Regions from separate parts of the Chromobacterium rhizoryzae genome, predicted to be linked through region 2. Evidence: predicted binding sites of a transcription regulator. Region 2 holds the regulator's gene; each other region holds the start of a gene.
The links. Region 2 encodes sigma-54, which starts transcription at its own class of promoters, with help from an activator protein. Its sites were predicted from a motif close to CTGGCACGCTTCATGCTT; they were not measured.

Region 1 (10,063 bases), 2.6 Mb from region 2:
CATGAGTCAGCTTTCCAAGATTTGGCTATGTTTTCGGTATTCGGATAGAGAGTGGCTAACAAAGCCCCGGCGCCGCGTCGCGCTTGGCTTTGTTGGCGGCTCTCGTCGCGTCCGCGCCGCCCTGCCGGCGGCGCTATGACACTTTGCCGTGGAATACGCCAAACTTCAACCACGACGTCGCCGCGCCGGCCCCGGCTCAGCCTTGTTGCCAGGGCAGGCCGCGCGCTTTCCAGCCGCCCACGGTGTTGCGGTGGCCGTCGGCGTCCTTGTCGCCCTCAAACCCCTCCAGCACGTTGTAGGCTTCGGTGTAACCGGCGGCGGCGGCCATGCGCGCCGCTTCGTCCGAGCGCACGCCGGAACGGCACATCAGCATCAGCACGCCGTCCTTGGGCAGCATGTCCTGCAATTGCTCGATGAAACGCGGATTGGGCTGCATGCCGGGAAAGCTTCGCCACTCCAGCCGCTGGGCATAGGGCACCACGCCGACGAACTGCCATTCCGCCGCGCTGCGCACGTCCAGCAGCACCGCTTCCGGCATCGCCTGCTTCAGCTGGTGCGCTTCCTGCGGCGTCAAGGCGCCGCGATAGGGCAAGCCCTGTTCTTCCGCCCGGCGCCGCGCCTGTTGCAATAGCCGCGTCATCTGATCCATGCAAGCTCTCCCCGCGGCCCGGCCGCCTTGTCGAACCGCCGACACCCCTTGACGCTGCGCCGGCCGGCCTCAGCGTCTTAGCGGGGTTTTGTCAGCCGCTCTCGTTACCTTATATACGGAATATACGGATTATCCATATCGACGAAGACGGCCGCAATGCCGTCAACGCCCTGTTTTGGTGCATAAGCCGAATCCAGGCACCACCCTGGTTCATTCAACTCCGCTAGCGCCCGGTTTTGGGCTATGACACAATGGAATCTCAGCGATTTCAAAGCTGGCACGCTTAATGCTTAAGAGCCTGCCATCCACTCATTCGCACATGATGCATGTAGCCTTTCAGGAGAAAACCATGGCGGTTGCAGACGTAGTCAAGCTGATTACCGAAAATGATGTCAAGTTCATCGACCTGCGCTTTACCGATACCCGCGGCAAAGAACAACACGTGTCGATTCCGGCCCATGTGCTGCTGGACGATCCGGACGCATGGTTCGAACACGGCCACGCTTTCGACGGTTCCTCGATCGCGGGCTGGAAAGGCATCCAGGCATCCGACATGCTGCTGATGGCCGACCCGGCCACCGCCCGCATCGACCCGTTCTACGATGAACCCACCGTCTTCCTGCACTGCGATGTGATCGATCCGGCCGACGGCAAGGGCTACGACCGCGACCCGCGCTCCATCGCCAAACGCGCCGAAGCCTATCTTAAGGCCTCCGGCCTGGGCGACACCGCCTATTTCGGCCCGGAACCGGAATTCTTCATCTTCGACAGCGTGACCTGGGGCACAGACATGTCCGGCTGCTTCGTCAAGATCAAGGCCGAAGAAGCCGCCTGGGCTTCCGCCGAGGAGTTCGAAGGCGGCAATATGGGCCACCGCCCGGGCATCAAGGGCGGTTACTTCCCAGTGCCGCCGGTGGATTCCTCGCAAGACATCCGCTCCGCCATGGTGCTGCTGCTCGAAGAGCTGGGCATCCCGGTGGAAGTGCACCACCACGAAGTGGCCACCGCCGGCCAGAACGAGATCGGCACCAGGTTCAGCACCCTGACCCAGCGCGCGGACTGGACCCAGATCCTGAAATACGTGGTGCACAACGTGGCCCACAGCTACGGCAAGACCGCCACCTTCATGCCCAAGCCCATCGTCGGCGACAACGGCTCCGGCATGCACGTGCACCAGTCCATCTGGAAGGACGGCAAGAACCTGTTCGCCGGCGACGGCTACGCCGGCCTGTCCGAAACCGCGCTCTACTACATCGGCGGCATCATCAAGCACGCCAAGGCGCTGAACGCGATCACCAACCCGGGCACCAACTCTTACAAACGCCTGGTGCCGCACTATGAAGCGCCGGTGAAGCTGGCCTACTCCGCCAAGAACCGCTCCGCGTCCATCCGCATTCCGCACGTGGCCAGCCCCAAAGGCCGCCGCATCGAAGCGCGCTTCCCGGACCCCTTGGCCAACCCCTATCTGTGCTTCTCCGCTCTGCTGATGGCCGGCCTGGACGGCATCCAGAACAAGATCCACCCGGGCGACGCCGCGGACAAGAACCTGTACGATTTGCCGCCGGAAGAAGACAAGCTGATCCCGACCGTGTGCGCCAGCCTGGACGAGGCGCTGGCCGCTCTGGACAAGGACCGCGAGTTCCTGACCCGCGGCGGCGTGTTCTCCAATGACTGGATCGACGCCTACATCGAGCTGAAGATGCAGGAGGTCAACCTGACCCGCATGACCACCCATCCGGTGGAATTCGCGATGTATTACTCGCTGTAATACCGGCGCATGGAAAAACGGCAGCCTCCGGGCTGCCGTTTTCATATATGACTTGTCCGGCGGATTTGCATATCATTGCAGAGCTGAAACCCGGAACTCGACACGCCGCCCATGAAAACTCTATCGCTTTGTCTCTTGCTGTTGCTGAGCGCCTCCGCTCACGCCACCGTTTACAAGTACGTGGACAAAGACGGCAACGTCACTTTCACCAATGTGCCGATACGCGGCGCGCAGGCGATCCGGCTCAACCCGCTCTCCTCCTATCCCAGCCAGCACAAGAAAAGCGCCTCCCCGGCCAACAGCAGCGGCGGCAACGGAGACGCCAAGCCCTCCGGCAGCTACCCCAGCGTCGATCCCGGCACCCAGAAGCAGCGCGACAACGGCCGTCGCAAGATCCTGGAACAGGAGCTGGCCAATGAGCAAAAAGCGCTGAGCGAGGCGGAAAAGGCGCTGACCGACGGCAAGGCCACGCGTAACGGCGACGAAACCCGCAATTACCAGAAATACCTGAACCGGGTGCAGAAGCTGCAGGACGAAGTCACCGACCGCCAGAAAAACGTGGAAGCCTTGCGACGCGAGCTGGGGCAGAACTAGTTTGACGCACCATCATGGTGCATACTGAAAAGAAATGGGCCATTCCCGGGCGCGCGGGCATGGCCCGAATTTTGCTCAGCCTGCGCAAGCCCTCCGCCTCAGCCTACAGGACACACCGCACCATGCCGCCGACCAGCTTTGCCGGACTAGAACTGCTGGACACCCCCGTGCTGATCGTCGACGCCGACGGCGCGCTGCATTTCGTCAATCCCGCATGCGAGAACCTGCTGGCGCTGGGCAGCCGCGAACTGCGCCGCCACAGCCTGTTCGATCTGTTCCAGCCCTGCCCGGCGCTGCGCCAGGCGCTGTCCACCGCGCTGCGCCACAACGCCAGCTTCATCGAGCACGATCTGGAACTGATCCCGCAGCACAGCGAGCAGGCGCTGCACATCGCGCTGTCGGTGGCGCCGGTGGACGCGGACGGCGGACTGGCGCTGATCGAACTGCGGCCGCTGGATCAGCAGTTGAAGATCGCCAACGAGGAACGGCTGCTGCTGCAACACCAGGCCAATCGGGAGCTGATCCGCAACCTGGCGCATGAGATCAAGAACCCGCTGGGCGGCATCCGCGGCGCGGCGCAATTGCTGGAGCACGAGTTGCTGGACCGCCCGGAGCTGAAGGAATACACCGCGGTGATCAAGGAGGAGGCGCTGCGGCTGCAATCGCTGGTCGACCGGCTGCTGGCGCCGCACCGCAGCCATGTGCGCGGCGAGATCAATATCCACGAAGTGCTGGAACGCGTGCGCAGCATCGCGCTGGCCGAATATCCGCAGGGCCTGCAGATTCGCCGCGACTACGACACCAGCCTGCCCCAGCTGGTGGCCGACAAGGAACAGCTGATCCAGGTGGCGCTCAACATCGTCAAGAACGCCGTTCAGGCGATGAAGGGCCGCGGCCAATTGATTCTGCGCACCCGGGTGGCGCGCCAGGTGACGCTGGCGCGCAAGCGCCACACCCTGGCATTGAAATTGCAGATCATCGACGACGGTCCCGGCATCCCCGACGAGATCAAGGACCATATTTTCTACCCGCTGGTCACCGGCCGCGCCGAAGGCACCGGCCTGGGGCTGACCCTGGCCCAGGCCTTCGTCCACCAGCACGGCGGCAATATCGAATTCGACTCCCGGCCGGGACAGACCTGCTTCACCGTGACCTTGCCTTTCGCCACGGATTGAGCGGTCCCGCCCACCCCAAACACATTGCCGCCGCCCGCTCACGCCGGCGGCGCCGAGCACAAGGATTTCGCGATGAACCAAGCGGTATGGATTATTGACGACGACAAGGCGATACGCTGGGTGCTGGAAAAGGCGCTGGGGCGCGCCGGCATCGGCTTCGACAGCTTCGCCAGCGCCGACGACGCGCTGAACGCGCTCTATGACCGCGCCCCGCAAGTCATCATTTCGGACATCCGCATGCCGGGCACCGACGGGCTGAAATTCCTATCCAAGGTCAAGTCCGAGCACCCGACGCTGCCCGTCATCATCATGACCGCGCACTCCGACCTGGATTCCGCGGTGGCGGCCTTCCAGGGCGGCGCCTTCGAATACCTGCCCAAACCCTTCGACGTCGATCAGGCGGTGCTGCTGATCGAGCGCGCGCTGGCGGAAAGCCGGCCGGACATCGCGGTCAGCGATCATCCGGAAGCGATGCCGGTGCTGCTGGGCCAGGCGCCGGCGATGCAGGACGTGTTCCGCGCCATCGGCCGGCTGTCCCAGTCCAACGTCACCGTGCTGATCACCGGCGAATCCGGCACCGGCAAGGAGCGCGTGGCCGAGGCCCTGCACCGCCACTCGGTGCGCGCAGGCAAACCCTTCATCGCGCTGAACACCGCCGCCATTCCCAAAGACTTGCTGGAGTCGGAACTGTTCGGCCATGAAAAAGGCGCGTTCACCGGCGCGCAAGCCACCCGTCGCGGCCGCTTCGAGGAGGCCGAGGGCGGCACCCTGTTCCTGGACGAGATCGGCGACATGCCCACCGAGCTGCAAACCCGGCTGCTGCGCGTGCTGTCCGACGGGCACTTCTACCGCGTCGGCGGCCACACCCCGATCAAGGCCAATGTCCGCGTCATCGCCGCCACGCATCAAAACCTGGAACAGCGCGTGCGCGACGGCCAGTTCCGCGAAGACCTCTACCACCGCCTGAACGTAATCCGCCTGCGGCTGCCGCCGCTGCGCGAACGGCGCGAGGACATCCCGCTGCTGGCCCGCCACTTCCTGGCCAAGAGCGCCACCCAGCTGGGCGTGGAACCCAAGCGGCTCAGCGACGCCGCCATGGACGTGGTCAAGCACAGCCTGTTCTCCGGCAATGTGCGCGAACTGGAAAACCTGTGCCAGTGGATCAGCGTGATGGCGCCCGGCCAGACCGTGGAAGTGGCCGATCTGCCGCAGGAACTGCGCGACCCGGCCGCCGGCGCGCGCCATGCCGGCGGCGCGGAAGCGGGACAGCTTGACTGGCCGCAGCTGCTGGCCGAAGAGGTCAGCCGCCGCCTGCGCGCCGGCGAGGCCGGCATCATCGACGAGCTGACCCGGCGCTTCGAAACCAGCTGCATCCGCAGCGGCCTGACCCATACCGGCGGCCGCAAAGTGGAGGCCGCCCACCTGCTGGGCTGGGGCCGCAACACCCTGACCCGCAAGATCCAGGAACTGGGTTTGGAAGCCCATGCCGATGAAAGCCATGACAAGGCCGATCTCGGGCTCATAAAATGAATCCATGATCATTCCGCAAGGACCCGCCCATGTCCAAATCCGCGCTGGCGCTGCTCACCCTGCTGGCCGGCGGGTGGGTCCAAGCCGCTCCCATCCTGCGCATCGTCGTCGGCAGCGCCGAACCGGCGCCCTTCATCCAACAGACCTCCTCGCAACTGTCCGGCCCCGTCATCGACCTCGCCCGGCAAGCGGCGGAACACTGCGGCCTGCACGCCCAGTTCCAACAGCTGCCGGCGCGACGCCTGCTGCGCAGCCTGGCGCTGAACCAGGCCGACGCCGCCGCCATGCTCTCCTTCCAGACTGACCGCGCCAAGCAGATGCTTTATCCGATGCGCGGCGAGCTGGCGGACAGCCGGCTGAGGCTGACCGCGCTGTCCTACGTGCTCTACGTTCCGCAAACTTCAACACTGCGTTGGGACGGCCACCGGCTGGACCTGCCCGAGGACGACAGCGTCGGCGTCAATCGCGGCTGGTCGGTCATCCGCGTATTGAAAGCCCGCCGGATTCCCACCGAGGCCGGCGCCGATCTGGAAGAAAATTTCGCCAAGCTGCAGGCGGGCCGCATCGCCGCCTTCGCCATGCACGAACCCGGCGGCGACGCTTACCTGGCGCAACACCCGCAGCTGCGCATGAAAAAGCTGCTGCCGCCGCTGAAGACCGAAAACAGCTATCTGGTGTTCGGCAAGGCTTACGGCCAGGCGCATCCGGAACGCATGCGCTGCGTCTGGAATCAATTGCCGTCGCTGCGCCGGCAATTGGACCTGCCCTAAGAGCCGGTTCACAGTCTCGTGAGCAAGGGCGGGACCAGCGGAGAAAGCGGAATCTACTCGTGGCGCATGAGCATGTCGCAGACGGCGCGCAGCCGATCGTAAACCGCTTCCCAGTCAGGCGGCCCCGCCCAGCGGCGTCAGCCCCGGCAAGGTGGCGAAGCTCTGCTCTCTCACCGTGACCAGAAAATCCTGCATATAGGCGAGGCCGCCGTCGTCGCTGCGCACCGCCGCGTACAACTCGCTGCTCAAACCGCTCTCGCCTATCGGCCGCGCCACCACATAGCCGCGCTCAAGATAGGGCTTGACCGCCCAGTAGGGCAAGGCCGCCACCCCGCGGCGGCTGGCCACCAGCTGGATGATGGCGATGGTCAGCTCGCTGCTGCGCCGCGCCGGGTTGACGCCCGCCGGACGCAAAACCTTGCGCACCAGATCCAGCATCTCGTCCGGCACCGGGTAATGGATCAGCGTTTCCCCGGCGAAGTCCTCCGCCAGCCAGCAGCGCTTGTTCGCCAGCGGGTGATCCCGCGCCACGATGCCCACCATCTCATAAGCGAACAGCGGCTGGTAATCGACGCCGGCCTGCGGCTCCGCCTCCGACACGATGGCTAGATCGGCGCGATGGCTCAGCAGCAGGCTGACCGGATCGGTGTGGAAGCCGGACACGATGTCCAGTTCAACGCCCGGCCAATGCTGGCGGAATGCGTCCATCGCCGGCATCAGCCAGTCGAAGCAGGTATGGCACTCCACCGCCACCCGCAACTCGCCGGCCTCCCCCTGGCGCAGCCGCGCCAGATCGCGCTCCGCCGACGCCACCCTGGCGTTCAGGTCGTGCGCCAGCGCCAGCAGCCGCTCGCCGGCGGCGGTGAAGCGCAGCGGCTGGGTCTTGCGCTCGAACAAGCTCATGCCATAGCCCTGCTCCAATTGTTTCAACTGGTGCGAGAGCGCGGACTGGGTCAGGAACAGGCGGCTGGCCGCCAAAGACACGCTGCCGGTTTCGGCCAGCGCCAGCAGGGTGCGCAGATGTCGGATCTCCAAAAAGCTCATCATGAATTCATTTCATGTTAACTGGCAAAATAATGAGTTTGTATCATACAACAGCTTGCGCAATGCTAGGGACATCACGAACCAAGGAGTCCGCCATGACCACCCTGCACCTGCTCGGCTTTCCCCGCATCGGCGCCAAGCGCGAACTGAAGACCCTGTTGGAAAACTACTGGAAAAACGAAATCGACGAAGCCGCGCTGCTGAGCGGCGCGCGTGAACTGCGCCAGCGCCACTGGCTGCTGCAAAAAGGCGCCGGCGTGGAACTGTCCCCGGTCGGCGACTTCTCCTTGTACGACCACGTGCTGGACGCGCAGCTGCTGGTGGGAGCTATTCCGCCGCGCTTCGGCTTCGACGCCGCCCGGCTGAGCACCGAGCAATATTTCCAACTGGCGCGCGGCAACGCCGGCCAGCCGGCGCTGGAAATGACCAAATGGTTCGACACCAACTACCACTATCTGGTGCCGGAATGGCATGAGGACACCGCCTTCCAGGCGCAGCCGGAGCGCCTGCTGGCGCAAGTGCGCGAAGCCCAGGCCCTGGGCCTGCGCGCCAAGCCGGTGCTGCTGGGACCGCTGTCGCTGCTGTGGCTGGGCAAGGCCAAGCACGCCGGCCTGGACAGGCTGTCCTTGCTGCCCGCCCTGCTGCAGACTTATCGCGACGTGCTGGCCGCGCTGGCGGCGGCCAAGGTGGAATGGGTGCAGATCGACGAGCCCATCCTGGCGCTGGACCTGCCGCCGGAATGGCTGGCCGCCTTCGAACCCGCCTACCGGCAATTGCAGGACGGTTCCTTGAACCTGCTGCTGGCGACTTACTTCGGCAGCGTCGCCGAACACGCCGAGCTGCTGCAACGCTTGCCGGTGGCCGGCCTGCACCTGGACCTGGTGCGCGCGCCGCTGCAACTGGCGGCCTTCGCCGACGGCTGGCCGCAGGACAAGGTGCTGTCCGCCGGCGTCATCGACGGACGCAATATCTGGCGCGCCGATCTGTCCCGCGTGCTGGCCAGCCTGCAACCCTTGGCCGCCGATCTGGGCGAGCGTCTGTGGATCGCCCCCAGCTGCTCGCTGCTGCACGCGCCCTTCGACCTAGCCGCGGAAACCCAGCTCGACGTCGACGTCAAAACCTGGCTCGCCTTCGCGGTGCAAAAACTCAATGAGCTGAAAGTGCTGAAACGCGGCGTGGAGCAAGGCCGCGAAGCCATCGCCAATGAATTGGCCGGCAGCGACTACGCCCGTCAGCAGCGCGCCGCCAGCCCGCTGATCCACCGCCCCGAAGTGCAGCGACGCCTGGCCACGCTGCCGGCCGACGCCGACCGCCGCCACAGCGCCTATCCGGCGCGCGCCGCCGCGCAGCAAGCCTGGCTCAAGCTGCCGCTGCTGCCCACCACCACCATAGGGTCCTTCCCGCAGACGGCCTCCATCCGCGGCGCTCGCGCCGCCTTCAAACGCGGCGAACTGTCCGCCGACGCCTACCGCCAGGCGATGCGGCAGGAAATCGAGCTGGCGATCCGCCGTCAGGAGGCTTTGGACATCGACGTGCTGGTGCACGGCGAGGCCGAACGCAACGATATGGTGGAGTACTTCGGCGAGCAATTGTCCGGCTTCGTGTTCACCGCGGGCGGCTGGGTGCAAAGCTACGGCAGCCGCTGCGTGAAGCCGCCCATTTTGTTCGGCGACGTGGCGCGGCCGCAAGCAATGACCGTGGAATGGGCGGAGTACGCGCAAAGCCTGACCCCGCGTCCGGTCAAGGGCATGCTCACCGGCCCGGTCACCATCCTGCAATGGAGCTTTGTCCGCGACGACCTGCCGCGCGGCGAAGTCTGCCGCCAGATCGCCCTGGCGCTGAACGACGAGGTGCGCGACCTGGAGACCGCCGGCATCCGCGTGATCCAGATCGACGAACCGGCCATCCGCGAAGGCCTGCCGCTGAAGCGCGCCGATCGCGCCGCCTATCTGGATTGGGCCGGCGAGGCCTTCCGACTGTCTTGCCACGGCGTGGCCGACGCCACCCAGATCCACACCCATATGTGCTATTCGGAGTTTGGCGACATCCTGCCGGCCATCGCCGCGCTGGACGCCGATGTGATCACCATCGAAACCTCGCGTTCGGACATGGAGCTGTTGCAGGACTTCGGCCACTTCCGCTATCCCAACGCCATCGGCCCCGGCGTCTACGACATCCACAGCCCGCGGGTGCCGCCGGAAGCCGAAATCCAACAGCTGTTGGAAAAGGCGCTGCAAGTGATCGAGCCGGAAAAACTGTGGGTCAACCCCGACTGCGGCCTGAAAACCCGCGGCTGGCCGGAGGTGGAAGCCGCGCTCTCCAGCATGGTCAAGGTCAGCAAGACGCTGCGCCGGCGTCTGGCGCAGGAGGCCGACGCCGTCGTTTGAAGCGTTCAATCTGTCGGCACAATAGAAAAGGCCCCTCGATCGAGGGGCCTTTTTTCGTTCCGACTCAAGGCTGCAACATGCCCGGCGTCATCATCGCCTTCAAACGCGTCTGCTCTATGCCGTGGCGCTCGCGGTGGCTCAACCAC
Region 2 (10,063 bases):
CCAAGCAAAAGATGCACCAGCCTGCGTTCAGCGATTATAACCTTTGATATACTTTCGAATTATGGAAAAAGTACAAGCTCCGTCCCGGCTCCAATTGGCCCGGGAAGTCCTGCAGATAGAGTCCGAAGCCCTCACCGCGCTGTCGCGCAGTCTAAACGGCGACTTTCTCGCCGCCGTGGACCTGATCCTGGCCAGCGCCGGCCGTCTGGTGATCACCGGCATGGGCAAGTCCGGCCACGTGGCGCGCAAGATCGCCGCCACGCTGGCCAGCACCGGCACGCCGGCCTTCTTCGTTCACCCTGGCGAGGCCGCCCACGGCGATCTGGGCATGATCACCGCCCAGGACATCGTGCTGGCGCTGTCCAACTCCGGCGAAAGCGACGAAATCATCGCCCTGCTGCCGGCCTTGAAGCGCAAGGGCGTGCGCTTGATCTGCATGACCGGACGCGAAAGCTCCACCATGGCGCAGGAGGCCGACATCCACCTGGACGCCCGCGTGGAGAAGGAAGCCTGCCCGCTGGGCCTGGCCCCCACCACCAGCACCACGGTGCAGATGGCGCTGGGCGACGCGCTGGCGGTCACGCTGATGGACGCGCGCGGCTTCGGCCAGGGCGATTTCGCGCTGTCGCATCCGGGCGGCAGCCTGGGGCGCAAGCTGCTGGTCCACGTTTCCGACATCATGCACAGCGGCGAGGAATTGCCGCGGGTGGCGCCGGGCACGCCGCTGAAGGACGCCTTGCTGGAACTGTCCCGCAAGCGCCTGGGCATGCTGGCCGTCTGCGCCGCCGACGACGCCCTGCTGGGCGTCTACACCGACGGCGACCTGCGCCGCACGCTGGAACGTTCCGCCAACCTTTACGATCTGACCATCGATCAGGTGATGAGCCGCTCGCCGCGCACCATCAGCCCCAAAAAGCTGGCCACCGAGGCGGTGTTCCTGATGGAGCAGAACAAGATCACCAGCCTGCTGGTCGTAGATGAAAGCAACAAATTGATAGGCGCGCTGCATCTGCACGATCTATTCAAGGCCGGCGTGATCTGAGTCGCCGGCATTAGCAAGGACAAGCATGCAAAGCATTTTTGAGCAGGCCCGCAAGGTCAAGCTGCTGATCATGGACGTGGACGGCGTGATGACCGACGGCCGCATCTACTACAACGCCCACGGCGAAGAAAGCAAATCCTTCAATGTGCAGGACGGCCTGGGCCTGCGCCTGCTGCAATCCACCGGGGTCCAGCTGGCCATCATCTCCGGCCGCGCCGACCGCTGCGTCGAGCATCGCGCCCAGGCGCTGCACATCGACCACTACTACGGCGGCGTGCACGACAAGAAACTGGCCTTGGGCGAACTGCTGGAACTCACCGGCCTGACGGCCGAGGAATGCGCCTTCATCGGCGACGATCTGATCGACCTGCCCATCATCACCCGCGTCGGCCTGGCCGTCGCGGTGCCGGAAGCGCCGGCTCTGGTGCGCCAGCGCGCCCACTACGTGACCGGCTGCTCCGGCGGCAAGGGCGCGGTGCGCGAGCTGGCCGAGCTGATCATGCAGGCCCAGGGTTCCTTCGACGCCATCCTGGCCAGGTATCTGGCATGATCCGCCTGCTGCGCTCCCACCGCCTGTTCCCGCTGCTGCTGGTGGGCCTGACCGGCCTGTTGACCGTGTGGCTGGACCAGGTCTCGCGCTGGGACAGCAACCGCCGCGAACTGGACCCGGACAAGCCCGAGTACGTGGCCGAACACCTGATCGCCACCCGCTTCGACCCGCAAGGCAAGCTCTACGAGCGGCTGATCGCCTCGCGCATGTGGCAATACCCGGGCAAGGACGACGCCTTCTTCGAAAACCCCGAGCTCTACCAGTACCAGCAAGGCGCGCTGCAATACCAGTTGATCGGCGACGTCGGCCGTTACAACAACAAGACCCAGCAAGCCTATTTCGACAAGAAGGCGACCATGATCCAGCCCGCCGCCGCGGACAAGCCGGAGACCAAGGTCGTCACCAGCGCCATGCATGTCGACACCGGCAAGAAAATCGCCCGCTCCGCCGCGCCCACCGTATTCTTTCAGGGCAAATCGCACGGCAACTCCGTGGGCTTCGTCTACCAGCAACAGACAGGTTTGTTGAACCTGCTGTCTCACACCAAGATCATTTATGAAAAATAAGCTCCGTCTCCTGCTGGCCGGCCTGGCGCTGGCCGCCGCCTCCGTCGCCCACGCCGAACAGGCCGACCGCACCAAGCCGATGGAAATCACCAGCGACAACGGCTGCACCATGGACCAGATCAAGGGCGTGTCCACTTGCGAAGGCAATGTGGTGATCATCCAGGGCACCTTGCGGCTCAACGCCGACAAAGTCGTCGCCACCCAGGACAAGCAAGGCAACCAGACCCTGGTGGCCACCGGCCGCATCGTCACCTTCCGCCAGAAAATGGACGGCAAGAACGAATGGGTGGAAGGCCAGTCCAGCCGCCTCGACTACAGCAGCGCGGCCAACCTCGCGGTGCTGACCGGCAACGCCCGGGTCAAGCGCGAAGGCGACCTGGTGGTGGGCAATGTGATCACCTACAACACCCAGAACGAAACCTACCAAGTGACCGGCGGCACCGCCACCGGCCCCAACAAGGGCCGCGTCACCGTGATCCTGCAGCCCAAGAACACCGCCTCCCAGCCGGCGACGGTCAAACCCGCCAGCGGAGCCGCCAAATGACGCAAAGCGTGCTCAAGGTGGAGCGCCTGCGCAAGCGCTTCAAGAAACGCACCGTGGTCAAGGACGTGGCGCTGGAAATCGCCAGCGGCGAAGTGGTGGGCCTGCTCGGCCCCAACGGCGCCGGCAAGACCACCAGCTTCTACATGATCGTCGGCCTGATCGGCGCCGACGACGGCGAGATTCGCCTGGACGATCAGGTGATCACCCACTACCCCATCCACCAGCGCGCGCGCCTGGGCCTCGGCTATCTGCCGCAGGAAGCTTCCATCTTCCGCCGCATGACGGTGGAGGAGAACATCGCCGCCATCCTGGAAGTGTCCGGCCTCAAAGGCAAGGAACTGGACAAGGAACTGGACCTGCTGCTGGACGACCTCAATATCGGCCACCTGCGCGACAGCAGCGCGCTGTCGCTGTCCGGCGGCGAACGCCGCCGCGTGGAGATCGCCCGCGTGCTGGCCACCCGGCCGCGCTTCATCCTGCTGGACGAACCCTTCGCCGGCGTCGATCCGATCGCGGTGATCGACATCCAGAAAATCATCTCCTTCCTGAAGGAACGCGGCATCGGCGTGCTGATCACCGACCACAATGTGCGCGAAACCCTGCGCATCTGCGACCGCGCCTACATCATCAGCGAAGGCTCGGTGCTCGCCTCCGGCGAGCCGGAAGAACTGGTCAACAACGAGAAGGTGCGCGAAGTTTACCTTGGCGAACACTTCCACCTGTAAGCGATGAAACAGACACTTCAGCTCAAGGTATCGCAGCAGCTGACCCTGACGCCGCAGCTGCAGCAATCGATCAAGCTGCTGCAGATGTCCACCCTCGACCTGCAGACCGAAGTCGAGCGCTTCTTGCTGGACAATCCCTTGCTGGAGCGCGGCGACGAAGCGCCGCAGGGCGAAGCGCCGGACGCCGCCGCCCAGGAACCGGAGGCCCCGGCGGAAAGCCGCGACGACGCCTCCGGCGACGACGGCGAACGCGGCGCGGAGACCGGCGAACTGAGCGACTGGGGCAGCGGCGGACGCCGCGGCGACGGCGACGACGAGCTGGACCCGATGCTGAACGTGCCCTGTCCTATCAGCCTGCGCGAGCACCTGCTGGCGCAGTTGGGTGAAGTGGCGCTGCCTACGCGCGATCAGGCCATCGTCCAGCTGCTGATTGAAGAGCTGGACGACGACGGCTATCTGGGCCAGACGCTGGAAGACATCGCCAGCCACCTGCCGCTGGAACTGGAAATCGAGGCCGACGAGCTGATGATAGGCCTGCGCCTGCTGCAGCAGTTCGACCCGCCCGGCGTCGGCGCGCGCTCCTTGCCGGAAGCGCTGGCGCTGCAATTGCAGCGGCTGGACCCGGACGAGCCGCAGCGCGGCCTGGCGCTGGCCATCGTCCGCGACCACCTGGCCTTGCTGGGCAACCGCGACTACACCCGGCTGAAAAAACAGCTGGGCGTGGACGACGCCGCACTGCGCGCCGCCCAGGCGCTGATCGCCCGCCTCAACCCCCGCCCCACCGCCGGTTTCGGCGCCAGCGACACCCAGTACGTGATCCCCGACGTCTCGGTCAGAAAACGCAAGGGACGCTGGGTGGCCTCCCTCAACGGCGGCGCCGTGCCTCGCTTGCGCGTCAACCAGATGTACGCGCGACTGCTGGCGGAAAACCGCGGCGGCAACGGCGAAATGTCCTCGCGGCTGCAGGAGGCCAAATGGCTGGTGAAGAACATCCAGCAGCGATTTGACACTATCCTGAAAGTGGCGGAAGCTATCGTTGAACGGCAGCAATCGTTCTTTGAACACGGCGAAGTGGCCATGCGCCCGCTGATTCTGCGCGACATCGCGGACGAGCTGGGCCTGCATGAATCCACGGTGTCCCGGGTCACCACCCAGAAATACCTGCTCTGCCCGCGCGGCCTGTTCGAGCTCAAGTATTTCTTCGGCAGCGCGCTGGAAACCGACAGCGGCGGCGAGTGCTCCGCCACCGCGATCAAGGCCCACATCCGCAGCCTGATCGACGCCGAATCGCCGAGCAAACCGCTGTCCGACAGCGCCCTGGTCGAAGCGCTGGCCAAACAGGGAATACAAGTTGCCAGACGCACGATAGCCAAGTATCGTGAAGCCATGCAGATACCGCCGGTCAACCAGCGCAAGACGCTGTGACCCAGGCGGCGGAATACAGCGATCCGGCCGACCCGACCGGACTGTCAACACCAGAAGGAGCTAGGGTATGAACCTCAAAGTAACTGGACTGCATCTGGAAGTAACTCCCGCCCTGCGCGAATACGTTGAAACCAAAATGGAGCGCGTTACTCGACATGTCGACCATGTGATCGACATTTCCGTTACTCTGTCTGTTGATAAACTGGTGCAAAAGGCCGAAGTCAACGTGCATCTGTCCGGCAAGGACATCCACGTGGAAGCCACCGAATCCGATATGTACGCCGCCATCGATCTGCTGATCGACAAGCTGGACCGTCAAGTGCTGAAACACAAGGAAAAGCAGTCTGAACACCGTGCTCCGGCGCCTGAAGCCAGCCTGTAATCCCTTGAATTGGAAGGCGGGGGCCTGCGGGTTCCCGCTTTTCTTTGCACTTGCCCGTTTTCAGTACTATCAAGGCAACGTAGAATTGCCGGGTTTTTCTCAGCCGCATGCATAATCCAATATGAACCTCATCGGCAAAATCCTGACACCCGAACACGTCCTGCTGGATCTGGACGTCGCCAGCAAGAAGCGCGTGTTCGAGCAAGTCGGCCTCTTGGTTGAAAATACCCGGGGCATCGCGCGCAGCGAAATCTTCGATTGCCTGTTCGCCCGCGAAAAGCTCGGCTCCACCGGCCTTGGCCAGGGAGTGGCGATTCCGCACGGCCGCGCGCGCGGCCTCAAGGACGCGATGGGCGTGTTCATCCGTCTGAAGACCCCGATTCCCTTCGACGCGCCCGACGGCAAGCCGGTGCAGTGCCTGTTCGTGCTGCTGGTGCCGGAACAGGCCACGGACCTGCACCTGCAAGTGCTGTCCGAACTGGCGCAGCTGTTCTCCAGCCGCCAGATGCGCGAGCAGATGCTGGGCATCCCCCTGCGCGACGAGCTCTATCAGCTGCTCAATAATTGGGTGCCCAATGCCTAGCATCAGCGTCCGCCGGCTGTACCAGGAAAACCAGCAGAAGCTCAACCTGACCTGGGTCGCAGGCACCGGCGGCGCCGACAATATGATAGGCAACGACGAACAGCGCCCCACGCAGGCGCTGGTCGGCCACCTCAATTTCATCCACCCCAACCGGGTCCAGGTGCTGGGCCTCGCCGAGGTGGACTACCTGAACCGGCTGGAACAGTCCGCCGCCAAGACCGCGCTGGACCAGCTGTTCCACAAGAGCATGTCGGTGGTGATGGTGGCCAACGACCAGCCGGTGCCCAAGCTGCTGCGCGACTACTGCCACACCCACAACGTCCCGCTGATGACCACCAAGCTGGAAAGCCCCTACCTGATGGATGTGCTGCGCATCTATCTGGCGCGGGCGCTGGCGGTGTCCACCGTGCTGCACGGCGTCTTCCTCGACGTGTTCGAGATCGGTGTGCTGATCATGGGCGATTCGGCGATGGGCAAGAGCGAGCTGGCGCTGGAACTGATTTCCCGCGGCCACGGCATGGTGGCTGACGACGCGGTGGAGCTGTACCGCATCGGCCCCGACACGCTGGAAGGCCGCTGCCCGCCCTTGCTGCGCGACTTCCTGGAAGTGCGCGGCCTGGGCATCCTCAACATCCGCACCATCTTCGGCGAAACCGCCGTGCGGCCGAAGAAGGTGCTGCGGCTGATCATCCACCTGGTCAAGGCCAACGACCAGGCGATGCAGGCGCTGGACCGCCTCAACATCCAGTCGGAAACCCAGGACATCATCGGCGTCACCATCCGCAAAGTGGTGCTGCCGGTGGCCGCCGGCCGCAACCTGGCGGTGCTGGTGGAGGCCGCGGTGCGCAACTACATCCTGCAGCTGCGCGGCATAGACAGCACCCGCGAATTCATCGAACGCCACACCAACTTCCTCAGAGACCAGGAAAATGCGCCTGATATTGATTAGCGGCCTGTCCGGTTCCGGCAAGTCGGTGGCGCTGCGCGCGCTGGAAGACGCCGGCTTCTACTGCGTGGACAATCTGCCGGCCACCATGCTGCACGAGGCGATGTCGCTGTACGCCGACTACGGCTACGAACAGATCGCCATCAGCGTGGACACCCGCTCCGGCCCGTCGCTGGGCGCCTTGCCGGCGGAAATGGAAAAGCTGCGGGCTCAGCATGTGGACGTGCGCCTGCTGTTCCTGGAAGCCACGCCCGCCACCCTGGTCAAGCGCTTCTCCGAAACCCGCCGCCGCCACCCGCTGTCCGGCGCCGACGTCACGGTGGAGGAAAGCATTCTGCTGGAACAGGACATGCTGGCCGAGATCATGGAACTGGGCACCCGCATCGACACCAGCGAGCTGTCCGCCAACGCGCTGCGCAGCTGGGTGCGCGAGCTGGTGGACGCCGACAGCAGCCGGCTGACCCTGATCTTCGAATCCTTCGGCTTCAAGCACGGCCTGCCGCGGGACGCCGACTTCGTTTTCGACGTCCGCTGCCTGCCCAATCCCTATTACGACCCGCAGCTGCGCCCGTTCACCGGCCGCGACCAGCCCATCATCGACTTCTTCCAGCAAACGCCGGAAGTGCAGCAGATGGTGGACGACATCCAGCAGCTGGTCAGCAAATGGCTGCCCTGTTTCAGCATGGAAAACCGCAGCTATCTGACCGTCGCCGTCGGCTGTACCGGCGGTCAGCACCGCTCGGTCTACATCACGGAACGCCTTGCCCGCCTGTTCGCCGCCGAACAGGTGCTGGTGCGCCATCGCCAGCTCTACCGCCAGAACTGAACGCATTCGGGCCGCCCGCCTACAGGAGACATTCATGCGCCCGATCCAAACCGTCACCGTCGCCCTGACCGGCGCCTCCGGACTGCCCTACGGCCTGCGGCTGATCGATTGCCTGATCGCCGCCGGCGTCCGCGTCTGGGTGCTGTATTCGCAGGCCGCGCAAGTGGTGGCCAAACAGGAAATGGACCTGACCCTGCCCTCGCGCCCGGCCGAAGCCCGGCAATGGCTGATGCAACGCAGCGGCGCGCGCGACGGCCAGCTGGCGGTCTTCGGTCGCGAAGAGTGGTTCGCGCCGGTGGCGTCCGGCTCCAACCCGGCCGACGCCATGGTGGTCTGCCCGTGCTCGATGGGCACGCTGGCCGCCATCGCCCAGGGCAGCAGCGACAATCTGATCGAACGCGCCGCCGACGTCAGCATCAAGGAACAGCGCAAGCTGGTGCTGGTGCCGCGCGAGGCGCCGTTCTCCGCCATCCATCTGGAAAACATGCTCAAGCTGGCTCGTCTCGGCGTTGTCATCCTGCCGCCGTCTCCGGGGTTCTATACTCATCCCAAGACCGTGGACGATATGATCGACTTCGTGGTGGCGCGAATTCTGGATCAGCTCCGCATCGACAATCAATTGACGCCGCGCTGGGGCGAGCCCGCCCCGGACCGCCCCGCGGCCCCCTAGCCAGCCGCCGCGCCGCTTGCGGCCCGGTCAAAGAGGAACCTTGGGATGCCGACACAAGACCAAAGCATTCTCAGCCTGGACGCCTTGCGCCAACTGGAGCGCCAAGCCACCGACGCCGGCTACAACCTGATGCAGCGCGCGGCGATGGCCACCGCGGACTGGGTCAGCCACCACCTGCCCAGCGCGTCCCGGCTGTTGATTTGCGCCGGCCCCGGCAATAACGGCGGCGACGCGCTGTACGCGGCGCTGGAACTGATGCGCCGTCGTTTCCGCGTCGACGTGCTGGTGCCCACCCAGCCCACTAGCCCCGCCACCTCGGAAGCCCTGCATGAGCTGGAGCAGGCCCAGGGCCATGTGATGTTCGATCTGCCGCGCGACTACCGCGCGCCGCAACTGGTCATAGACGGCCTGTTCGGCGTGGGCCTGAGCCGGGACTTCGACCTGGAATGGACCACGCTGATCGACCGCATCAACCAATTGGGCAGCCCCATCCTGGCGCTGGACTGCCCCAGCGGCCTGGACGCCTATACCGGCGTGCCGGCCAACACCGCGATCCAGGCCAGCCACACCCTGACCTTTTTGTGCCAGAAGCCCGGCCTGTTCAGCGCCTCCGGCGCCGATCTGGCCGGCAATGTGGAACTGGAACTGCTGGACTGCCCGCCCAGGCTGATCCCCGCGGCGGACGGCAGCATCAACCAGCCGGACGTCCGCGCGCTGCTGCGGCCGCGCAACAGCCACAAGGGCCTGTTCGGCACTGTCTGCGTGATAGGCGGCGCGCCGGGCATGCTGGGCGCGGCGCTGCTGGCCGGCCGCAGCGCCTTGGCCTGCGGCGCCGGCAAAGTCCATGTCTGCCCGCTGGACGACCGGCTGCCGGTGGACCCGGTGGTGCCGGAACTGATGATTTCCGCGCTGGACGAAGCGGCCGGCCTGCCCGAGGCCGACGTGCTGGCCGTCGGCCCCGGCCTGGGCCAGCAAGAACGGGCCGGCCGCCTGCTGGACCAAGTCATCCAGCTGCCGCAGGCGCTGGTATTGGACGCCGACGCGCTGAACCTGCTGGCCAACGACCACGCCGCCGCCGCCCTGATCGCCAAACGCCAGGCCGGCACCGTGCTGACCCCGCATCCGGCGGAAGCCGCTCGCCTGCTGGGACAAAGCACCGAGACGGTGCAAAAGGACAGGCTGATGGCCGCGCGCCGGCTGGCCAACCACTTCAACTGCGTGGTGGTGCTCAAGGGCGCCGGCAGCCTGATCGTCGGCCCGGACGGCTTCTACCATCTGAACACCAGCGGCGGCCCGGCGCTGGCGGTGGCCGGCCAGGGCGACGTCCTGACCGGCATCATCGCCGCGCTGCTGGCCCAGCGCATGGAGCCGTTCGAAGCCGCCAGCCTGGCCGTGCACATCCATGGCCTGGCCGGCGACGATTTCGAAATGGAAACCGGCGGCCCCATCGGCCTGTCCGCCTCCGACACCGCCTGGCGCGCCAGCCTGATGCTGAACCGCCTGATCCAGGAACGCGCGCAGGAACAGGCCACCTAGATCCAAGACCCCGCAAGCCCCCGGGGAAATCCATTTGCATTAGAATGGGTCATCGGCGCGCGGGCCGGCGGCATGGCCGTCCCGCGGCCCCTCATCCGTCACCCTGGGGATTACCTTGCAGTCACAATCTAAAGCTTACGCCTACGGACTCGCCGCCGTCCTGGCCTGGTCCACGGTGGCCAGCGCCTTCAAGATCAGTCTCGCCCACCTTAGCCCGGCCCAGTTGGTGCTCTATGCCAGCGCCGCCTCTCTCTTCTGCCTGCTGGGC
Region 3 (10,063 bases), 530 kb from region 2:
GCCGAAGGCGTGGAAAACGAAGCCCAGCGCCGCTTCCTGCTGGACGCCGGTTGCGAGCACGGCCAAGGTTTTCTCTACGCCCGGCCGATGCCGGAAAACGAATTCGCCGAACTGGTCAAGAAAGGCGGCGCGGCCCCGCTCCGCCTCTAATGAACCGGTTTACGATCCGCCGCGCTTAGGCGGGATAGCGGGACAAGGGCGTTGAAACCCGCTTGCCAATGCGATTTTCAACACAACGGCGACGGCGGCGGATAAATCCATCTCCCTGATTTTTTTGTGAAAACCGCCTCATCGCCGCGCCTGATTCGGCCATTGCCGGATAAATTCTTGTATTTTTCTGACAAATCAGTGCGTTAGATATATAATACCGTTCGCCTCAGATTTTCTGATCGTTCCGGCAGCTGCCTGTCGGACGCTCCGCCTTGCCTGAGGGCTGCCTGTGAAGCCAGCCCCTCCCTAGCTTGGTTACCGAATAGACGCGCCAATAGCACCCGCTCGCGGCAGTCCATGTGACTGCCGCTGTGGCTGTTGGCCTACCGTATTAGAAAGGAATCGTAATGTCCAAAGAAGACATGATCGAACTGGAAGGTGTTGTCATTGAAATGTTGCCCGAGTCCCGCTTCCGCGTGCGTCTGGACAACAACGTCGAAATCCTGGCCTATGGCTCGGGCAAGATGAAGATGCACCGTATTCGCGTTCTGGTAGGCGACCGCGTCACTGTAGAGATGTCGCCCTACGACTTGACCAAGGGCCGCATCAATTTCCGTCATCCGACGGCGCCGGCCGGCGGCGGCACGCCTCGCCCCCATCACAACCGACGCCGTTGATCTGCCGGCATGACCCGCTATCGCGGTCATGCCCTGGAGCAACATTTGCGAGTCAATGAACTCAAACCCGGCGATTACATCGCCGAACAACACGATAGCGCCGCAATCACATTTACCGTGATTGCGGTCAATGCAGTAGGACGTCACTGTCACGTCACTTTTTCGTCGGAACTGGGCCTGGATTCCGCCAGCTACCCGCACGACGCCTGGATCAACGCCTCTCGCCCCTGAGACGGCCGCACGGTCCGATTGACGCTCAACGCCGCACCCGTCCGGGATCTCACCCCGGCGCCCGCCGCGGCCGCTTCCGCCTTCTTCGCCCCTTCCGGCTTAGCCGCGCGCCGGCCGCATGGCCGCGTCAATCCCATTCTCCTTCAAAAAGTCGTTTGACATATCAAAAATTGGTTCCATAGTGGTATCTATGCCGTGCGTCGCGCGCGGCAGAAAACCATCTAGGGCAACCTCGAAAACCGCCGCGATCCGTTCAAGAACAAGACGCGTCCTCTGACATCAGAACGCAAGCCCCGAGACCGCGCGCAAGGCAAAGCCAGAAGCCTGTGACTGAGCGAGGCCATCGGACCGCGCAGCGGGTGTGTCGAGGCCCCCATAAACGGCTGCGATGATTTCGCGCGGCGTCCCCCGCGCCGGCAGCCCGACAACAGGAGCCAACATGCGCAAACCCTTCACCGCCCTGCTGCTGAGCCTGGCCTGCCAGTCCGTTTTGGCCGCGCCCTGGAACGCCGGCGCCGTCTATCAGGCCGGACAGCAAGTCCAATGGCAAGGCCAGGACTGGCAGGCCAAATGGCGCACCCGCGCCGAAACGCCGGCCGCCAACCCCAGAGGCAGCTGGACGCCGGCGGCGGCCCAGGCCACGGCTTTGGCCGAACCGGGCCAGCCTCAGCCGCCCACGCTGCAGCAAGCGCTGCAATACGAAGCCGCCCTGACCGACACCCCCTTCTTCCGCAACGTCAAAGCCTCGATCCGCACCCTGCCCAACGCCCAGGTGGAACAGGTGACGCCCGGCCGCGCCGCCAACCCGCTGAACGTGCGCCGGGTGGAGCGCCTGCTGCCGGCGAGCAAGTGGGAGTATTACTTCTCCCGCCGCGACGCCAGCTACAGCTACCAGCGCTTCTTGCAGGCCATCGCCAAGTTCCCCGCCATCTGCGACGACTACGGCGACGGCCGCGACGGCGACGCCATCTGCCGCCACAGCCTGGCCACCATGTTCGCCCACTTCGCTCAGGAAACCGGCGACCACAACCGCAGCGACACGGTGCCGGAATGGCGGCAAGGTCTGAAATACCTGCGCGAAATGGGCTGCGCCGAAACCGGCCCCGGCTGCGGCTACAACACCGAATGCGCCGATCCGGTGTTCAACAAGGTGTGGACCTGCGGCAAGAACGCCGACGGCAGCTGGAAAAAGTACTTCGGCCGCGGCGCCAAGCAGCTGTCCTACAACTACAACTACGGCCCCTTCTCCCAAGCCATGCACGACGGCGACCAATCCGTGCTGCTGAAGAACCCGGACCTGGTGGCCTCCACCTGGCTCAACCTGAGCTCGGCCACCTTCTTCTTCGTCTTCCCGCAGCCGCCCAAGCCGTCGATGCTGCATGTGCTGGACGGCACTTGGGCGCCCAACGCCGCGGACAAGGCCGCCGGCGCCGGCAACAACTTCGCCACCACCATCCAGATCATCAACGCCGAGTGCGGCGGCGGCACCGAGCGCCAGGCGGCGCAGAACCGCATCGATTACTACCGCCAGTTCGCCAAGGACCTGGGCTGGGACTACGGCAACGAGCAGCTGTCCTGCGCCAATATGCAGCGCTTCAGCGCCGCCAGCTCCGCCGCCTACAACATCTATTGGGAAAAGGACTGGAAATGGGGCAATGACTACAAATGCCAGCTGGTGAACTACCAGACCCCGTACAGCGCGCTGCAAGCCGGCAACTACCAGCGCTGCGTCGAGGACAACTGGAACGTCAAACTCAAATGAAATCGGCCGGCTCCGCTCGCGCGGGGCCGGCCTCGCCAACGACTGTTGTTCACCCGTGTTTCACCTCCTGTCCATTGGCCTTGTCTCCGCTCCACGATAAGAGCGGCTAACAAAATTCCTGATGCTGCGTTGCGCCGACTTGTCGTACTCAAGTACTGCCTGCGTCGGCACGCCTTGCCTCAGCCGTAAAACTGATTTTTGTTAGCCACTCTAAGACATCGCGGCTAAACGCCGCGTCAATCCGGCCCCGTCCTCGCTAAAAATCGCGTCAAGAGTTCCCTTGGGCACGGCGCTTGCTTCAGCCAAGCCGTCCCTTCTCCCCGGTGCCGCAATGTCCACGCCTCCGCCGCTGCGCCTGCTGCTGGTCAACGACCACGCCAAAACCATCGCCTCGCTGCGCCAGGCGCTGGCGCGCGCCGGCTACGCCGTCGTCGCCGAGGTGGACGGCGCCGCCGCGCTGCTGCAGGCGGTGGAGCGGCTGCGGCCGGACGTGGTGATCGTGGACACCGAATCCCCATCGCGCGACACCCTGGAGCAGTTGGCGCTGCTGGGCGAGATCGCGCCGCACCCGGTGGTGATGTTCGCCGACCAGGGCGACCTGCCCACCATAGAAGCCGCCGTCCACGCCGGCGTGGCGGCCTATGTGGTGGACCAGGCCGACGCGGCGCGGCTGGCGCCCATCATCGACCTGGCCCGCGCCCGCTTCGCCGAGGACGCCCGGCTGCGACAGCGGCTGGCGGCGGCGGAACAGCAGCTGGCCGAACGCAAGCTGATCGAGCGCGCCAAGGGCATTCTGATGGACAAGCGCCGGCTCAGCGAAAACGACGCCTACCAGGCGCTGCGCCGGCAGGCGATGCGCGAGGGCCTGCGCGTCGCCGATCTCGCCCGACAACTGATCCAGGCCGCCGAACTGCTAGGCTGAGCCGCGAGGAAATCCCATGACCGTCCCCCACCGCCTGCGCCTGGGCTATCTGCCGCTGACCGACAGCGCGCCGCTGATCGTCGCGCGCCAGCTCGGCCTGGACCGCCGCCACGGCCTGGAACTGGAATTGCTGCGCCAGCCTTCGTGGAGCGCGGTGCGCGACAAGCTGCTGGACGGCCGCCTGCACGCCGCCGCGGCGCTGTACGGCCTGGCCTACGGCATGCAGCTGGGCCTCGCCGGCCCGCAAGCGGACATGGCGCTGCTGATGACGCTGAACCAGAACGGCCAGGCCATCACCCTCAGCCATCCGCTGGCCGACGCTCTGGCGGCGGCGCCGCAGCAGGCCTTGCCGCGCCGCGTCCGCCAAGGCGGCGCGCCGCTGACGCTGGCGCACACCTTTCCCGCCGGCACCCACGCGCTATGGCTCAATTACTGGCTGGCGGCGCAAGGCCTGGACCCGCTGCGCGACGCGCGCCTGGTGGTGATTCCGCCGCCGCAGATGGGCGCGGCGCTGGAAGCCGGCCAGCTGGACGGTTTTTGCGCCGGCGAGCCCTGGCACCAGCAGGCGGCGGCGCGCCAGGCCGGCCGCATCGCCGTCGCCAGCGGCGAGATCTGGCCCGGCCACCCGGAAAAAGCCCTGCTCTGCCGCCGTGGTTTCGCGCAAGAAGAACCGGCCGCCGCCGCCGCGCTGATCATGGCGCTGCTGGAAGCCTGCCGCTGGCTGGAGCACGGCGAAAACCGCCGCCAAGCGGCGCGCTGGCTGGCGCGGCCGGAGCATATCGCCCTGCCGGAAACGCTGATCGCCGCCACCCTGCCCTCGGCCGCCGCCGGCGCGTCGGCGCTGCGCTTCTTCGACCAGGGCCGGGTCAACTATCCCTATCCGTCCGACGGCGTCTGGTTCATCGACCAGTTCCGCCGCTGGGGCTGGCTGCGCGGCGACGAGGACGCGCAGGCCGTGGCCGCCGCGGTGAGCCAGAGCCGGCTTTACCGGCAGGCGGCGGACGCGCTGGGCCTGCCCGCGCCGGCCCGGCCGCAGCGCCGCAGCCGGCTGTGCGACGGCGTGGAGTGGGACGGACGGCCGCGCTACCCGGCGACGGAGCGTCTGCTTGATTAAGCCTCGCATGTTGCAACGCACAAACTCAGTGCGCGGCCGGCTATTTTCGCACCAGCGCGGTGCGGCTTCCCGCCGCGAATCCACGCGAAACCCGGATTTCCGGCGCGCGGAGGCTGGCACGGCGTTTGCATAAGTCAAGCCGGGCCTGGCACAAAGACGTGCCCCGCCCACCCCAAATGCTTGTCCGGCCAATGGCGGCCGGGACGGCAACGGACAACGGCGTCCGCTCCTGCTATCACCGAGGAGCGAACGCCGTTTTTATTTTGGCCGGCCCCCGGCCGCTCGCGGCACAGGAGTTTCGCATGGACCGTTCTTTCTGGCACACCGGGCACAAGCCCACCTTGCTGTCCGCCTTTCTCTACTTCGACCTCAGCTTCATGGTCTGGTATCTGCTGGGCCCGCTGCAGGTGCCCATCGCCGCCGCGCTGGACCTGGACACCCAAGAACGCGCGCTGATGGTGGCCACTCCCATCCTGGCCGGCGCGCTGCTGCGGCTGGCCGTCGGCATGCTGGCGGACCGCATCGGCGCCAAGCGCACCGGGCTGATCGCCCAGATCGTCGTCATCGCCGCCTTGCTCGCCGCCTGGCGCGTCGGCCTCTCCAGCCTGGGCGGCGCGCTGCTGCTGGGCCTGTTCCTGGGCGTGGCCGGCGCCTCCTTCGCCGTGGCGCTGCCGCTGGCCTCGCGCTGGTATCCGCCGGCGCATCAGGGCACGGCGCTGGGCATCGCCGGCGCCGGCAACTCCGGCACCGTGCTGGCGGCGCTGTTCGCGCCGGCGCTGGCGCTGCAGTTCGGCTGGCAGAACGTGTTCGGCCTCGCCTGTCTGCCGCTGCTGCTGGCGCTGCTGCTGTTCGCCCGGCTGGCCAAGGACGCGCCAGGCGCGCCGCCGCCCAAGCGCTGGGCCGATTATCTGGCGGTGCTGGCCCAGCGCGACGCCTGGTGGCTGATGCTGTTCTACGCCATCACCTTCGGCGGTTTCGCCGGCTTCGCCAGCGCGCTGCCCGGCTATTTCCACGACCAGTTCGGCTTCGACGCCAAGACCGCCGGGCTCTATACCGCCGCCTGCGTGTTCGCCGGCTCGATGATGCGGCCGCTGGGCGGCGTACTGGCGGACCGCGTCGGCGGCACCCGCTCGCTGCTGGCCGTCTACCTGGCGGTGGCGGCGCTGCTGTTCGCCGCCGGACTGGAAGCGGGCGGCGCCGGCGGCGCGCTGCTGCTGTTCGTGCTGGCCATGCTCTGCCTCGGCGCCGGCAACGGCGCGGTGTTCCAGCTGGTGCCGCAGCGCTTCGGCGGCGAGATCGGCGCGGTCACCGGCCTGATCGGCATGGCCGGCGGCGTCGGCGGCTTCCTGCTGGCTGCCGGCCTGGGCGTGATCAAGCAGGCCAGCGGCGGCTACGCCATCGGACTGTGGCTGTACGCCGCGCTGGCCTTGGCCGGCTGGGCCGGCCTGGCCGGGCTGCGCCAGCGCTGGCGCGCCGGCTGGTCTCTCGCCAGCGCCCGGCTCTGAACCCGCGAGGACATCCATCATGACCAAACCCAAACTCGTGGTGGTCGGCAACGGCATGGCCGGCATCCGCACCGTGGAAGAGCTGCTGACGCTGGCGCCGGACCTGTACGACATCACCGTGTTCGGCGCCGAGCCGCACCCCAATTACAACCGCATCCAGCTGTCGCCGGTGCTGGCCGGCGAACAGACCTTCGACGACATCGTGCTCAATCCGCGCGCCTGGTACGCCGAACGCGGCATCAGCCTTTACACCGGCAAGACCGTGGTGGAGCTGGACCGCGCGCGCCGCCTGGTGCGCGCCGACGACGGCAGCGTCGCCCCTTACGACAGGCTGCTGCTCGCCACCGGCTCGCTGCCGGTGATGCTGCCGCTGCCGGGCCGCGATCTCGCCGGCGTCATCGGCTACCGCGACATCCGCGACACCGAAGCCATGCTGGCGGCCAGCGCCGGCGGCGGCCGGGCGGTGGTGATAGGCGGCGGCCTGCTCGGCCTGGAAGCCGCCTACGGCCTGAAGCAGCGCGGCATGGACGTCACCGTGGTCCACCTGGCGGACTGGCTGCTGGAAAGACAACTGGACCCCGCTGCCGCCCAGTTGCTGCAGGCCTCGCTGGAAGCGCGCGGCCTGCGCTTCCTGCTGGGCCGCCAGACCGCCGCGCTGCTGGACGACGGCCATGGCGCGGTGGCGGCGGCGCGGCTCGCCGACGGCGAAACCCTGGAGGCCAAGCTGGTGGTGATGGCGGTGGGCATCCGCCCCAATATCGCGCTGGCCGCCGGCGCCGGCCTGCACTGCGAGCGCGGCGTGGTGGTCAGCGACGCGCTGCAGACCTTCGACCCGCGCATCTACGCGGTGGGCGAATGCGTCAGCCACCGCGGCGTCTGCTACGGGCTGGTGGCGCCGCTGTTCGAACAGGCCAAGGTCTGCGCCAACCACCTGGCGCAGCTGGGCAGCAGCCGCTATCAGGGCTCGGTGATGGCCACCAAGCTCAAGGTCACCGGCATCGATCTGTTCTCCGCCGGCAACTTCATCGGCGGCGGCGATTGCGAAGAGATCGTGCTATCCGACCCGGCCAGCGGTCTGTACAAGAAACTGGTGCTGCGCGAGGACAAGCTGATCGGCGTCTGCCTGTACGGCGACACCGCCGACGGCGCCTGGTACTTCAAGCTGCTGCGCGAGCAGCGCGCGATAGGCGATCTGCGCGAGCGGCTGATCTTCGGCGAAACCGCCATCGGCGACGTCGGCGTCCAAGGCCAGAGCCGCGCCGCCGGCATGCAGGACGGCGACGAAGTCTGCGGCTGCAACGGCGTCAGCAAGGGCGCCATCGTCAAGGCGATCAAGGAAAACGGCCTGTTCACCCTGGACGAGGTCAAAAAATGCACCAAGGCCGGCAGCTCTTGCGGCTCCTGCAGCGGCCTGGTGGAGCAGATCCTGATGAACACGGTGGGCGCGAGCTTCCAGGAAGCGCCCAAGACCAAGGCGGTCTGCGGCTGCACCGAGCACAGCCACGCCGAGGTGCGCAAGGCCATCCGCGACCACCGCCTGCTGGACCACGCCGCGGTCTACCACTTCCTGGAATGGCGCACGCCCAACGGCTGCGCCAGCTGCCGCCCGGCGATCAACTACTACCTGCTGTCCACCTGGCCGCGCGAGGCGGTGGACGATCCGCAAAGCCGCTTCGTCAACGAGCGGGCGCACGCCAATATCCAGAAGGACGGCACCTTCTCGGTGATCCCGCAGATGAAGGGCGGCGTCACCAACGCCGCCGAGCTGCGCCGCATCGCCGACGTGGCCGACAAATACCAGGTGCCCATGCTCAAGGTCACCGGCGGCCAGCGCATCGACCTGCTGGGCATCCGCAAGGAAGACCTGATCGATGTCTGGAAAGACCTGGGCATGCAATCCGGCCACGCCTACGGCAAATCCATCCGCACCGTGAAAACCTGCGTCGGCAGCGAATTCTGCCGTTTCGGCACCCAGAACAGCACCCAGATGGGCATAGACCTGGAAACTATGCTGGCCAATATGTGGGCGCCGCACAAGGTCAAGCTGGCGGTGTCCGGCTGCCCGCGCAACTGCGCCGAAGCCGGCATCAAGGACGTGGGCGTGATCGCGGTGGATTCCGGCTGGGAGCTGTACGTGGGCGGCAACGGCGGCATCAAGACCGAAGTGGCGCAATTCCTGTGCAAGGTGAAGACCGCCGAAGAGGTGAAGGAATACAGCGGCGCCTTCCTGCAGCTCTACCGCGAGGAGGGCTATTACCTGGACCGCACCGTCCGCTACATCGCCCGCGTCGGCCTGGACTACATCAAGGCGCGGGTGGTGGACGACGCCGCCAACCGCCAGGCCTTGTACCAGCGGCTGCTGTTCGCGCTGGAAGGCCTGCCCGACCCCTGGGCCGCCCGCATCGCCGGCGCGCAGCGCCAGGAATACATCCCCTTGAAAGTCATCGCCTGAGGCCGCCATGGAACCCATCCTGCCCCCCTCCTCCCGCTGGCTGCGCATCTGCGCGCTGGACGATATCCCGCTGCTGGGCAGCCGCGTGCTGGCGCGCGACGGCGGCGACATCGCCCTGTTCCGGCCGCAGCCGCAACAAGTGTTCGCGCTGTTGGACCGCTGCCCGCACAAAGGCGGCCCGCTGAGCCAGGGCCTGGTGCACGGCGATGTGGTCACCTGTCCGCTGCACGGCTGGAACATCCAGCTGGCCAACGGCGAGGCGCAAGCGCCTGACCGCGGCTGCGCGCGCCGCTTCCCGGTCAGCCTGCGCGACGGCGACGTCTACCTGCAACTGTGAACCCGGGAGCGGACGCCATGGCCACCACCCCCTCCACCTGCTGTTACTGCGGCGTCGGCTGCGGCGTGCTGATCCACAGCGACGGCGCGCGCGTCACCGGCGTGGAAGGCGACCCGGCCCACCCGGCCAACCACGGCCGGCTGTGCACCAAGGGCCTGGCGCTGGCGGACAGCTGCGCCAGCCTGTCCGGCCGCGCGCTGCACCCCGAACTGCGGCTGACCCGCGACGCCGCGCGCCGGCGCGTGGACTGGGACAGCGCGCTGGACACCGTGGCCGAGCGCTTGGCCGACGTGATCCGCCGTCACGGGCCGGACGCGGTGGCGGTCTACGCCTCCGGCCAATTGCTGACCGAGGACTACTATCTGTTCAACAAGCTGACCAAGGGCCTGATCGGCAGCAACAATATCGACACCAACTCCCGGCTGTGCATGTCCAGCGCGGTCAGCGGCTACAAGCTGGCGCTGGGCGCCGACGGCCCGCCCACCTGCTACCAGGACCTGGACCTGGCCGATTGCGTGCTGCTGGCCGGCAGCAATATGGCCTACGCCCACCCGGTGCTGTTCCGCCGGCTGGAGGCGGCCAAGGCGGCGCGGCCGGACCGCAAGTGGATCGTGGTGGACCCGCGCCGCACCGACACCGCGGCGCTGGCGGACCTGCATCTGCAGATCCAGCCCGGCAGCGACGTGGCGCTGTTCAACGGCATGCTGCACCACCTGATCTGGGAAGGGCTGATCGACGAGAGCTACATCGCCGCCCACACCGAGGGCTTCGACGCGCTCAAGCGCCTGCTGCGCGACTATGCGCCGCGCCAGGCCGCCAGCCTCTGCGGCATCGCCGAAGCAGATCTGACCGCCGCCGCCGAGTGGTTCGGCCGCAGCCCGGCCAGCCTGTCGCTGTACTGCATGGGCCTGAA

Region 1: the regulator sigma-54 is predicted to act here: its motif matches at 924-941, upstream of glnA (glutamate--ammonia ligase).
Region 3: the regulator sigma-54 is predicted to act here: its motif matches at 3,102-3,119, upstream of JC616_RS07625 (ANTAR domain-containing response regulator).

Annotation. Positions count from the first base shown of each region.
Region 1 is NZ_CP066126.1:3,828,363-3,838,425, forward strand. It holds gene aroE (shikimate dehydrogenase) at 1-3, opposite strand, end outside; gene JC616_RS17185 (rhodanese-like domain-containing protein) at 197-649, opposite strand; gene glnA (glutamate--ammonia ligase) at 999-2,417, shown strand; gene JC616_RS17195 (DUF4124 domain-containing protein) at 2,529-3,011, shown strand; gene glnL (nitrogen regulation protein NR(II)) at 3,134-4,186, shown strand; gene ntrC (nitrogen regulation protein NR(I)) at 4,259-5,716, shown strand; gene JC616_RS17210 (substrate-binding periplasmic protein) at 5,746-6,486, shown strand; gene JC616_RS17215 (LysR family transcriptional regulator) at 6,601-7,533, opposite strand; gene metE (5-methyltetrahydropteroyltriglutamate--homocysteine S-methyltransferase) at 7,626-9,917, shown strand; gene JC616_RS17225 (SixA phosphatase family protein) at 9,982-10,063, opposite strand, start outside.
Region 2 is NZ_CP066126.1:1,129,829-1,139,891, reverse strand. It holds gene JC616_RS05185 (KpsF/GutQ family sugar-phosphate isomerase) at 62-1,042, shown strand; gene JC616_RS05180 (KdsC family phosphatase) at 1,068-1,592, shown strand; gene lptC (LPS export ABC transporter periplasmic protein LptC) at 1,589-2,158, shown strand; gene lptA (lipopolysaccharide transport periplasmic protein LptA) at 2,148-2,702, shown strand; gene lptB (LPS export ABC transporter ATP-binding protein) at 2,699-3,427, shown strand; gene JC616_RS05160 (RNA polymerase factor sigma-54) at 3,431-4,852, shown strand; gene hpf (ribosome hibernation-promoting factor, HPF/YfiA family) at 4,920-5,234, shown strand; gene ptsN (PTS IIA-like nitrogen regulatory protein PtsN) at 5,356-5,817, shown strand; gene hprK (HPr(Ser) kinase/phosphatase) at 5,810-6,766, shown strand; gene rapZ (RNase adapter RapZ) at 6,747-7,589, shown strand; gene JC616_RS05135 (flavin prenyltransferase UbiX) at 7,624-8,259, shown strand; gene JC616_RS05130 (NAD(P)H-hydrate dehydratase) at 8,305-9,795, shown strand; gene JC616_RS05125 (DMT family transporter) at 9,911-10,063, shown strand, end outside.
Region 3 is NZ_CP066126.1:1,660,846-1,670,908, reverse strand. It holds gene JC616_RS07645 (sensor domain-containing protein) at 1-150, shown strand, start outside; gene infA (translation initiation factor IF-1) at 558-827, shown strand; gene JC616_RS07635 (hypothetical protein) at 837-1,058, shown strand; gene JC616_RS07630 (glycoside hydrolase family 19 protein) at 1,498-2,820, shown strand; gene JC616_RS07625 (ANTAR domain-containing response regulator) at 3,152-3,742, shown strand; gene JC616_RS07620 (CmpA/NrtA family ABC transporter substrate-binding protein) at 3,759-4,856, shown strand; gene JC616_RS07615 (MFS transporter) at 5,159-6,361, shown strand; gene nirB (nitrite reductase large subunit NirB) at 6,381-8,813, shown strand; gene nirD (nitrite reductase small subunit NirD) at 8,821-9,150, shown strand; gene JC616_RS07600 (nitrate reductase) at 9,168-10,063, shown strand, end outside.